DNA from 3 places in the Bacillus sp. AFS017336 genome. Region 2 is predicted to be linked to each of the others. Evidence: riboswitches for the same ligand, from Rfam matches in the RefSeq annotation. Region 2 holds a riboswitch; each other region holds the start of a gene.

The links. Region 2 has a riboswitch for lysine ahead of lysA (diaminopimelate decarboxylase). Riboswitches for the same ligand answer to the same signal wherever they lie in the genome.
Region 1: another riboswitch for lysine. It lies ahead of CN601_RS20880 (aspartate kinase); the one in region 2 lies ahead of lysA (diaminopimelate decarboxylase).
Region 3: another riboswitch for lysine. It lies ahead of CN601_RS10400 (amino acid permease); the one in region 2 lies ahead of lysA (diaminopimelate decarboxylase).

The regions. Positions count from the first base shown of each region.
Region 1 covers NZ_NUCO01000039.1:6,718-11,014, forward strand. Annotated here, with positions in the region: gene CN601_RS20870 (YslB family protein) at 1-453, shown strand; gene CN601_RS20875 (hypothetical protein) at 558-767, opposite strand; gene CN601_RS20880 (aspartate kinase) at 985-2,226, opposite strand; lysine riboswitch at 2,333-2,508, opposite strand; gene uvrC (excinuclease ABC subunit UvrC) at 2,588-4,297, opposite strand, start outside.
Region 2 covers NZ_NUCO01000031.1:24,616-28,912, reverse strand. Annotated here, with positions in the region: gene CN601_RS18565 (coiled-coil domain-containing protein) at 1-1,080, opposite strand, end outside; gene lysA (diaminopimelate decarboxylase) at 1,273-2,595, opposite strand; lysine riboswitch at 2,731-2,904, opposite strand; gene CN601_RS18555 (cation diffusion facilitator family transporter) at 3,212-4,117, shown strand; gene CN601_RS18550 (VC0807 family protein) at 4,201-4,297, opposite strand, start outside.
Region 3 covers NZ_NUCO01000020.1:61,977-66,273, reverse strand. Annotated here, with positions in the region: gene CN601_RS10415 (YdeI/OmpD-associated family protein) at 1-178, shown strand, start outside; gene CN601_RS10410 (hypothetical protein) at 260-457, shown strand; gene pdxK (pyridoxine/pyridoxal/pyridoxamine kinase) at 524-1,339, opposite strand; lysine riboswitch at 1,602-1,779, shown strand; gene CN601_RS10400 (amino acid permease) at 1,976-3,448, shown strand; gene CN601_RS10395 (MBL fold metallo-hydrolase) at 4,088-4,297, shown strand, end outside.

The sequences.
Region 1 (4,297 bases), on a different contig from region 2:
ATGACGAACGACATTGAAATTGAAGATATAAATATTCCGGGAAATATTTCTGGTTTTGGCTATGAACTTATACGCGATGATCTATTAAACAATTTACTAGGAAAAGATCAAAATGATATTTTATATTGGGCGGGTAAAATGATTGCCAGAAAATATCCTTTAGCGACATTTGAAGAAATTATCGAGTTCTTTGAAAGAGCAGGATGGGGTACTCTTACTGTTGAAGAAGAAAAGAAGCAAGAAGTTCATTTAACATTATCGTCTGAGTTAATTACATACAGAAATGAGCATAAAAAGAACGTTTCTTACCAATTAGAAGCAGGATTTCTAGCGATGCAAATTGAACAGCAAATAGACGTTATTGCTGAAACATATGAAGAACAAAGTAAAAGAGGCCACAAAGTAAAATTCCAAGTAAAATGGGATTTAAAAGATCCAATTACAAAAAGATAAAAATAACCACAAGGCATTTTTCCTTGTGGTTACTTTTTTTACAAAAAAACACCAAATCCCCCTCATCTACCCCTACAAACTTTTAACTCCTTATTACACTACCTTTATTCTGAATTCCCTATTCCCTGGCCTTCCTCACTTTTCCTGCACATAATCTCTTCCTCGATACTTACTTCGTTTTTACGTTTAACTCCTTTAATAATATAATTAATGAAAAATAAACAAATAAAAACAAAAATCAAAATGGTGAGTATTAATAGCACTAGCTGTAGCACAATTTCTCCATATCCGTACAAAATTAAACTATGCATCATTATTAATACCTCCTACTATTCAATTCGACCATTCGACACCCTTTCTTAATTTACAGAATATTTACTTAATTTATTCGATTTAGTTACAAAAAAACCCTTTTATGCGTCCTCTCAATACTCTATGGCTTTAAATGATTATAGTGATTATTTTGTTAAAATCACTATTTAGCCGTTTTAAAGAAAGATTGGTTTGCCTAAAAGGGTTTTTATTTACTATTTAATTTTCTACTGCTACTTCTTCATTAATACGATTTAATTCATATCCTTCATGAAGCGCATGTACTGCTTCTTGTAATTTTGATTTAGGTACAACAGTTGACACTTTGATTTCTGATGTACTAACCATTTTTACCGGAATATCACTGTCAGCTAAAAATTTAAACATTTTCGCAGCTACACCTGGATTTGAAACCATTCCACTACCAACAATTGAGACTTTAGCAAGTTCGCTTTCAAAATCAAATGAACGATAACCTAAAAATTCTTTCTTTGATTCTAGGACTGTAATTGCTTCCAACATATTTTCTGATTTAATTGAAAATGAAAGGTTTACTAAATTATCAGATGTTACACTTTGAATAATAATATCAACATCAATACCTTCAGTTGCTAATAAAGTAAAGATTTTAGGTAATAAATCTACATGATTATTTAAACCGTTTAAAGTCATTCTTGTTACATTAGACTCGAATGCGATTCCTCTTACGACTGATTGTTGTTCCATTTCTTGTTCCTCCCCAATAAATGTACCGATTTCATCATGTTGACTTGATCGTACTTGAATGACTAAATTATAATTTTTTGCGAATTCAACTGCTCTTGGATGTAAAACAGCTGCTCCTAAAGCTGCAAGTTCTAACATTTCATCATACGAGACACGGCTTAGTTTCGATGCATTTGGTTCAACTCTAGGATCCGTCGTATAAACTCCTAATACATCAGTATAAATATCACAACGTTCTGCGTTTAAAGCTGCTGCTAAAGCTACTGCTGTAGTATCTGAACCACCGCGGCCAAGCGTTGTAATTTCATTATTTTCACTTAAGCCTTGGAAACCGGCTACGATTACGATATAACCTTCATCAAGCAATTGTTGAATTTTTTCAGTATGAATCGTTTCTATTCGAGCATTACCATGTACAGATTCAGTCTGAATACCTGCTTGCCAACCTGTTAGTGAAATGGCTTTAAACCCTTTAGCTTGGATTGCCATTGCAAGTAATGAAATAGTAACTTGTTCACCTGTTGTAAGTAGCATATCTAATTCGCGCTTATTGTTTTGTGGACTAATTTGTGTTGCTAGACTAACAAGTTCGTCAGTATGATGTCCCATAGCTGAAACAACTGTAACGACTTGGTTTCCTTCTTTGTAAGATTTGGTTACTGTTTCAGCAACATGCTGTATTCGTTCAATTGAGCCTACTGAAGTACCACCGAATTTCTGAACAATAATTCCCATTTTTCTCATCCTCACTTTGTTAACTTAAAAAAGAATACAAAAAAGCGCGTGAAGCAATGTTCACGCGCCTAATTTACAATAAATAAAATAGACAAATCATCAACATCTCTTCAATAGCTCCCCGCATAATTATTATGCGACAGTACTACATTTCTTAAATGCAGTCCCAACAAAATGAATTGTGGATTCCTTTTGTTTCGGCAAAACATCCTTTCAACTGTCCATTACAACGCCACACGTCTATGACAGCATACTCTTAGGTTTTGCACCTCTATTACGAGAGAAAATCATTTAATTTTAACTAAAATATAAATTATTTTGAAAATAGTGTCAAGATAAAAATATTGGAAGAATCTAAATATCACTCATTATGGAAAAATTGATAGATTCCTTCTGCAACATTTTTTGGTATTTTCGCTGCTATTAATTCATCAATTGTTGCTTCTTTTATTTTTTTAACAGATCCAAAATATTTAAGTAAGGCTTTTTTTCTAGTACCACCGACACCTGGAATACCATCTAATGCAGATTGAACCATCGATTTACTATGCAACTGACGGTAAAATTCAATCGCAAATCTGTGCACCTCGTCTTGAATTCTTTGGAGTAAAAAGAATTCTTGGCTTTGTCTTCCTAATTGTACAATTTGAGGTGGCTGCCCAATTAATAACTCTGAAGTTCGGTGTTTTTCGTCCTTAACAAGTCCTGCGGTTGGAACGAATAAACCTAATTCATTTTGAAGTACATCCTCTACTGCAGCTAAATGTCCTTTACCTCCATCGACGATAATTAAGTTTGGTAAAGGTAGATTTTCTTTTAATGCTCTAGAATATCTTCTCCTTACAACTTCACGCATTGAATCATAATCATCTGGTCCAACTACAGTTTTAATTTTATATTTTCGATAATCTTTTTTTGACGGTTTTCCATCTATAAATACAATCATTGCTGAAACAGGATTCGTACCTTGAATATTTGAATTATCGAATGCCTCGATTCGATAAGGAGTTTCAATATTTAATATTTCACCTAGTTTTTCAATTGCTTTAACTGTTCTTTCTTCGTCACGCTCGATTAATTTAAATTTTTCACCGAGACCAATTTTGGCATTTTTATTTGCTAATACAACTAATTCCTTTTTTTGTCCTCTTTTTGGTTGTAGAACAGGAACTTTCAGTAATTCTTTTAAAATTTCAGTATCAACTTTATCCGGTACGAATAATTCTTTCGGCTTTATATTATGAGGTTTTTCATAAAATTGTCCTATAAATGAAAGGAACTCTTCCTCTGGCTCATCGAAAATTGGAAAATAAGACACATCTCGCTCAATTAATTTTCCACTTCGAACAAAGAAAACTTGAACACACATCCATCCTTTGTCCACTGCATATCCAAACACATCTCGATCAACCAAATCACTATTCATCATTTTCTGCTTTTCCATCGTTGCTTCAATTGACACAATTTGATCTCGGTATTCTTTCGCTCGCTCGAAATCTAATTGCTCCGATGCTGCTAACATTTTTGCCTCAAGCTCTTTTCGAATTTGATCTTCACCACCATTTAGAAAACGAACAATTTCATTTACTATTTCTTGGTTCTGTTGATCGGTTACTTCTTTTACGCAAGGCGCAAGACATTGACCAATATGATAATACAAACAAACCTTATCAGGTAATGAAGTACATTTTCGCAATGGATATAAACGATCTAATAATTTTTTCGTTTCATTTGCAGCAGTAGCATTAGGAAAAGGTCCAAAATATTTTCCTTTATCCTTCTTCACATTACGCGTAATTAATAAACGCGGATGTTTTTCAGCAGTAATTTTAATAAAGGGGTATGATTTATCATCCTTTAGCATGATGTTATATTTGGGATCATATTTCTTAATCAAATTCATTTCAAGAATTAATGCTTCCATATTTGAAGAAGTCACAATATATTCAAAATCAGTGATTTCTTGAACTAAACGATACGTTTTACCATCATGAGATCCTGTAAAATATGACCTAACTCTATTTTTTAATACTTTGGCTTTTCCTACATAGATAATTGTCCCCTGAACGTC
Region 2 (4,297 bases):
AGTATTTTGTAAGAATACTAGGTCACCAGGTTGTGGAGAGCTTACTTTTGTCGCACTACTCCAATATGTTTTTACATTTCCACGAGAGATGCCATATCCATTATGTGAATATACGTACCAGATGAATCCACTGCAATCGAATCCACTTGGAGAAGTTCCACCAAATACATAAGGAACACCTTGATATTTAAGAGCAAAATCTACAATTCCATTACCTGTTGCAACTGATCCACCATCATCTGATGGTCCAGCATTTGATCCAGAATTAGAATCAGATTTTGAATGTGAGCTTGAGTCTGATTTTGAGTCTGAGCTAGAAGAGTTTGAACTAGTGTTAGTCGCTTGACTATTGTCACTATCATCCTCATTATCATCGCTAGATAATGCTGCTAGTTCTAGAGATTGTTGCTCAAGACGTTGAACTCTTTCATCTTCTTTTGCATTTTCTAGTTCTTTAACAGCCAACTTCAAGTTAGCTTCTGCAGTATCTAATGATTTTTGTTTTTCAGCTTGCGCATTAGAAAGATCACTTTGTTGTGCAACTAAATCTTCTTTTGCTGCTACAAGCGTTGCTTTTTTCTCATCAACAAGTTGTTTTTCTTTTTTAACTTCGTCTTGTTCTGATTGTTGTTCTTTAATGATGTTTTCGTCAGCACTAAATAACGTTGAAATTGAATTTAATCTGTTAAAGAAATCTACAATTCCATCAGAGTTAAATAAGACGTCAGTCACAAGATTTACTTTTGGTTGCTTTTGCATAGCAACTAAACGTTGTTCTAATACTTCATTACGTTTTTCAATTCGATCTTGTAAATATGTAATTCTAGCTTTTTTATCATTGATAAGTTTCTCTGTCTCAGTGATTTCTGCTTTTTTTGCATCTATATTGTTCTTAGTTGTTTTAATTTGAGCATCTATCTTCTTTACTTCGCTGCTTAATTTTTTAAATTGTGATTGGAACTTATCTACTTCAGCTTGCTTTGTTTCTACTTTGCTATCAGCTAATACTGAAGCATTTGGCGCTAATGATAATACTATTGTACTTGCAATTGCTAGCACTGCCAGTTTTTTTCTTAACATTTCAGCGTCTCTCCTCTCGCTAATCTACCTAAGTATTTATACCATAGATTCACGAAGAGAGTCGCAATTGTTACAATATTGTAATATAAATGATAAATATGTCTTTATATGTCGATAAATTATCACAATTTATTGAGGAAAACGAAATAAAACACTTCCATTTATAATGAAAGTGTTTTATCAATCTGTTATTTATCTAATAGAAGAGTTTTCAACATAAACTCTGTCGTTTCTCACTAAATCTTCATATGTTTCACGGCGTACTACTTCTCTTGCCATACCATCTTTAACGAAAACTACCGCTGGACGACGGATACGGTTGTAGTTATTAGCCATAGAGTAACCATAAGCACCAGTACATGACATAGCTAATAGATCATTGTTTTCTACAACTGGTAATTTACAATCCCAGATTAGCATGTCGCCACTTTCGCAACATTTGCCTGCAATAGAGACAACTTCTTTATTTTCATCATTTGCTCGATTTGCAAGCATTGCTTCGTATTTTGATCCGTAAAGAGCTGGACGGATATTATCAGTCATTCCTCCGTCAACAGATACATATTTACGAATTGAAGGTAATGTTTTTGTTGAGCCGATCGTATAAAGTGTTGTTCCTGCTTCTCCAACTATACTACGTCCTGGCTCTAACCATAGCTCTGGTAGTTTATAATCTAGCTCTTCACATTGTTGTTTAATAATCGTGGTAATTGTATCAATATGTTTTGCAACAGCTAAAGGCTCATCTTCGGAAGTATAACGAATTCCAAAGCCTCCACCTACATTTAATATTTCAGCTGTAAAACCTAAATCATTTTTAAGGCCGTTTAAAAAGCTCATTAATACATTGATTGCATGAACAAATCCATCTGGCTCAAAAATTTGTGATCCTATATGTGAATGTATTCCTAATAATTTAAGATTACTTGAATTTAATGAAACTTCAACTGCTTCGTTAGCTTGCCCAGACATGATGTCGAATCCAAATTTAGAATCCTCTTGTCCTGTCATAACATATTCATGTGTGTGTGCTTCAACACCTGGAGTAACACGTAATAAAATTGAAACCTCTTCACCACGTTGCTCAGCCAACGCTTGTAGTACTTCTAATTCAAAGAAGTTATCAACAACGAAACAACCGATTTTTGCATTTAATGCTTCTTCGATTTCTTCAATTGTCTTGTTGTTTCCATGAAAATGAATTTTCTCCGCTGGATAGCCTGCTTGCAACGCTGTATAAAGTTCTCCACCAGATACAACGTCTAAACACAATCCTTCTCTTTCAATTAAACGGGCTTGTTCAACACATAGAAATGCTTTACTCGCGTATGCAACTTGATATTTCATTCCTGTATCTTTTAGAGCTTCAAGGAATTCCCTACATTTTGATTCAATTAATGCTTCATCATAAATGTATAGAGGTGTACCGTAATTTTTAGCTAATTCTACAGTATCACAACCTCCAATTTCTAGATGTCCTTCATTATTAATTCGACTATTACCATGTAAATACATTCATATTCTCCCTTCAAATCCAAATGTAAGATCATTCTAAGAAGCTTCCTTCAATGTATTAGTGTATTAAAAAAGACACATGAAGGATATGTTCATGTGCCTATCGCTTTAAAAAAAGGACTTAGCCAATCACATCTCTTCAATAGCTCTTCACAAACACATGTGACAGTACCACATTTATTCAATGTAGTCCCAGAAATAAAATGTGTGGCAATTTATTTCTTCGGCATTGGATCCTTTCTCATTTCGTCATCGAACCCACAGTTCTCTAAAATGATACTTATATACAATGCAACCTCTACGAATAGACTGTTTTTTTTTATATTAGTCTATGTATAACACAGTCTAAAAATAGATGTCAAACCATTTTTTGAAAAATCTTGTCGATTTATATTTCAATTGCACACACAGCTTTTTCTTTTCAAAATAGTATCTGTATTATAGAATATGTTTTATGCGAGCGAAAAGGTGAATTAAAATGAAAAATCATTTCAATAAAAAAAAATTAAATATAAAAAAAACAAACCACTAACAAATTGTTAGTGGTTTTTCTTTTTTGTTGCCTTATCACAAAACTCTTAACTTAAGTAGAAAAAATTGGACAGGGGTGAATAGATTGCGTTCAAGCAAAATAGCGGCACTTTCAATATGCAGTAACACAATCATCGTTTTATTAAAATTAATAGTAGGAATTTTTACTGGTTCTGTAGCAATCATCTCGGAAGCAATCCACTCATTATTGGATTTAGTTGCTTCAGTAATTGCATTTTTCTCTGTAAAAATATCAAACAGACCTCCTGATGAGGATCATCCATATGGGCATGGTAAATTTGAAAATATTTCGGGTACAGTTGAAACAATCTTAATATTCGTAGCAGGTATTTGGATTATCATTGAATCTGTTGAAAAACTTCTACATCCTTCTCCTATTAAGTTACCTATGATCGGTGTAGTCGTCATGTTAATTGGAGCATTAATCAATTGGAGAGTCGGAAAAATTGTTCAAAAAGTAGGAAATGAAACTCATTCTGTAGCCATGCAATCTAACGCTTTGCATTTATTAACAGATGTCTATTCATCACTAGGGGTTGCAGTAAGTTTAGTCTTGGTAAGTCTTACTGGATGGGAATTTCTTGATGCTTTAATTGGTATTGGAATAGCCATTCATATAATGAAGGAATCGATTGAACTTGGACGTAAATCGTTTACTCCATTGCTTGATACTGGCCTTTCTTCTGATGAATTAGAACAAATCGAAAGAGTATTAAATTCATTTAAATCACAATTTATTGAGTACCATGACTTACGCACGAGACGCTCTGGTGCTGAGGAACACATTGACTTCCACCTAGTATTACCATCAGACATGAGCATTGAAGAAGCACATATATTATGTGACAAAATTGAAGAGGAAATAAAAAATGTGCTAGTCGATCCAAAAATATTAATTCACGTTGAGCCTGAAAATGAAAGAATACAAAAACTTGATATCTTAAATGCAGGAGAAATGCAGAAATTGTAATGAATTCGAAATTAATTGAAGGGCAAGGATAAAATGAATAAAACCACAAGGAAAATTCCTTGTGGTTTTTCTTCATATCAATATTAAATAATAATTTCATCGGAAGTTTGCTCAGGGTCATCCCCTTTTAGTTTTTGAGCTCTCATTGTTACAATTGCATAACCAATTGCCATGATGATG
Region 3 (4,297 bases), on a different contig from region 2:
ACTTCAACTAAAATTAGATGAAAGCCCTGCCTTTAAAACTGCTTTTGAAGCATTGACTCCAGGGCGTCAAAGAGCTTATATTTATTATTTTTCTCAACCAAAACAATCGAAAACTAGAGCGTCACGTGTAGAAAAGTATATTGATCATATTCTTGACGGAAAAGGTTTAAATGATTAGTATAAAATTAGTAAAAAAAATATATACATGCTAAATAAAGAGTGATTAACACTAGTAATATGAAAAGAAGGAGGGAATCGTATGGGACAAAATAAACATGCAATTCATCTTCACAATATGCATCGTAACCATAATCAACGAGTAGCTGAGTTTCATAAGCAACATGCTATTCAGATTGCAAATGGAGAAAACGGAAATGGTTTATTAGCTAGATGGGAAAGATTCGTTTTTTTCAAATCAAGAGATTTATTTAAACTAATTAAAAACGTGATCAAGTGAACTTTTAAAAAAATGTAAAAACCACAAGGATTTAATTCCTTGTGGTTTTTTTTTATCTTGATTTATTTAAGCTTCACCATGTAAACGATAAGCCATATGATTTGTTGGGCCTACGTATTGATTAATTGGGAATGAGTGACGAATTGCTTCAGTAATGAATTTTTTAGCAGTGTTAATTGCTTCTCTTGGTTCTGCACCTTTAGCAAGCTCTGCACAAATTGCTGCAGAGTATGTACAACCTGCTCCATGTGTGTATGTAGTTTCAATTCTGTCAGATTCTAAATGTTCGATTTTTTCACCATCAAATAATACGTCTATTGCATTTTCATGTTGAATTTTGCTTCCGCCTTTTACTAAAACATATTTTGCACCTAACTCATGGATTTTGCGTGCTGCTTCCTCCATTTGTTCAACTGTACAAATTGGTGCCATTTTAGCTAATTGTGCTGCCTCGAATAAGTTTGGCGTTACAACTGTTGAAAGGGGAACTAAAATTTCTCTTAATGCATCATTTGTTTCTGGATGAAGAGCTTCGTCATTTCCTTTACAAATCATAACTGGGTCTACAACTACGCGATCAATATTATGTTTTTTAATCGTTTTTGCAGCTAACTCAATGATCTCAACTGATCCTAGCATTCCTGTTTTCATCGCTTGAATTCCAACACCAACTACGATTGTTTCTAATTGTGCTGCAATTGTATCTATATCAATTGGGAATACTTGATGATGCCAATGGTTATGAGGATCCATCGCTACTAAAGTTGTAATTGCACTCATTCCATAAACATTACGTTCCTGAAATGTTTTAATATCAGCTTGTAACCCTGCTCCACCACTACTATCTGATCCCGCAAGTGTAAGTGCTTTATAAATTGTCATGTGAAAAATTCCTCCTTTGAAGTACATAGAAATATTATACATAAAGGAAGTAGAATGGTACAAGGTAAGAGCATTAGTCGCTAGACAATATTAGTAAAAAAATTGAAGTCTTACAATAAATTTGAGATTTTTACTAATCTTTTATGGCCTTTAGAACCACGATTCTCTTCATGCTACCCTCAAAATTTGTCGAAAAATCTATTGACAAACTAGATTAGTAGATTGTATATTGAACTTATAAAATTAAATATGATCTTTATCTCGTATGGATAGAGGCGCGGTTTTGATTAGTCATTACTTTGAGGTTTATGGGACCTATGATAAGTAATAAAAGGCGAAACTGCCGAAATAATAAATTTACCATTTAAATTTATTATTGGGCCTATTGCTAAATAAGCGTAGGACTGTCACAAGATTTCTTGTGGAGGGCTATTGAAGAGATGTTGATGTTGTTTGACACATATATATGAGTCTAGAACACGTGAACATTGATTCACGTGTTTTTTTGTTTTTTACTGGATTTTCCAATCTTTACATATTGTTGAAAATCATGAGTAAAATACACATCATACAACACTTTATACCGTCCCATATTCTCGCGTAAAGATAAGATTGCAAGAATCAAGAGGAGGCAACATGATGGGACTAACAAACCCGAAAAATGATCGTACAGAAACGAATACTAACCAAACTTCTTTAAAAAGAGGTCTAAAAGCAAGACATTTAACTATGATTTCAATTGGTGGATCAATTGGGACAGGTTTATTTTTAGCTAGTGGATCTTCAATAAGTGAAGCGGGTCCTGGTGGTGCTATTTTAGCTTACGGATTGATTGGTATAATGGTTTATTTCTTAATGACTAGTTTAGGTGAGATGGCGACTTATTTACCAGTTTCTGGTTCATTTAGTACTTACGGATCTCGCTATGTAGACCCAGCATTTGGTTTTGCAATGGGTTGGAATTATTGGTATAACTGGGCGATTACATTAGCTTTTGAATTATTAGCTTCAGCAATGCTTATGAAATATTGGTTCCCACATACTCCAGCAGTATTATGGAGCGGAATCTTTTTAGTTATTATTTTAGGTTTAAATTTACTTTCAGTTAAAGGTTACGGTGAATCAGAATTTTGGTTTTCATTAATTAAAGTAGTTACTGTAATTGTCTTTTTAATAGTTGGTATTGCAATGATTTTTGGTATTTTAAAAGGGCATGATGCAGGTTTTAAAAACTTTACTGTTGGTGATGCTCCGTTCCATAATGGATTTTTAGGTGTATTATCAATCTTTATCGTTGCAGGATTTTCATTCCAAGGAACTGAATTAATTGGTGTTGCAGCAGGTGAGACAGAAAATCCAGAAAAAAATGTTCCAAAAGCTATTCGTCAAATTTTCTGGCGTATCCTTTTATTTTACGTGTTAGCGATTGTAGTAATTGGCTTATTAATTCCTTATACAGATCCTGACTTAGTGCGAGGCAGTGTTGCTGTTAGTCCATTTACTTTAGTATTTGAAAAATTAGGTGTTGCATTTGCAGCGTCTGTTATGAATACAGTTATTTTAACATCAGTTTTATCTGCAGGTAATAGCGGAACATATGCGTCAACACGTATGTTATATACTTTAGCAGTAGAAGGAAAAGCACCTAAATTCTTAACAAAAGTAAATAAAAATGGTGTTCCTACAAATGCTTTATACGTAACACTTGCAGTTGGTTCATTAGCTCTTTTATCTTCATTTTTTGGTGAAGGTCAAGTTTACAATTGGTTATTAAATTTATCTGGTTTATCAGGTTTTATAGCTTGGTTAGGTATTGCGATTTCTCACTACCGATTCCGTAAAGGGTATGTTGCTCAAGGGAAAGATTTGAAAGAACTACCTTACCGTGCAAAATGGTTCCCTCTAGGTCCAATCTTAGCATTCTTAGCTTGTTTATTTATTGTTTTAGCTCAAAACTATCAAGCATTTACTGGTCATGCAATTAACTGGCAAGGTGTACTTGTTTCATACATTGGAATTCCTGTATTTTTAATTGTTTGGTTAGGTTATAAAGTTAAACATAGAACAAAAGTTGTACCTTATAAAGAAATGGATTTAAGTAGAAAATAAATTACTATGTGATCTAACCCTTTCATCTATGATGGAAGGGTTTTTTAGTAAGATAAGTAAGTATAAATTTTGAGGTGTACCACAGTTCTAAAAACTGTTGTATTTTTTTGGCTGTACTCTAAGCAAAAAAGGACCAGTCTATTTTTTGCTCGTTTTTTTTTATGGGGTTATTGATATTCGCACAAAGCTGTGACATTGTGGGAGAATCAACCAATTAACGCAGAAACCATTGGCATTATGGATGAAATCAATTGATATACTCGAAAGCTAGTTATTTTATGTACGAAATCTTTCCAAATACGCACGAAATTCATTGATTTATGCATAAACCCACGGATTGCAGAGTCCGCCAGCCATCATATCAACAAAAAATCCGATATATCAACAAAAATCAGTACTATATCAACAAAAACAAATGCTTTATCAACAAAGTTCACAGCTTTATCAATAAAGTACACAAAGTGTTCGCCATTACCAAACAACAACTAGATCCAATAGTTTTCAGCTTACAAAAAATGGAAGTATATTTAGTCATTTTAACGATTTTTATGGAAAATTTGGAATTTTTGTTCACAAAAACTAATACCATTAGTATTATAAAACTAAAGGTATTAGTTTTTATTATTAGGAGGGTATAATATGAAGATTACGAAAAATAATCATCTTTATGAGTTGAGCTTTTTACCCAATTTCTTTCCTGTAAATTGTTTTTTAGTTGAAGAAGAAAACGAGCTTACGTTAATTGACACAGCGCTATCTTTTAGTGCGGCTAAAATTTTAGATACAGCAAATCAAATAGGCAAAAAAATTACGAATATCGTTTTAACACATGCTCACGGTGATCATGTC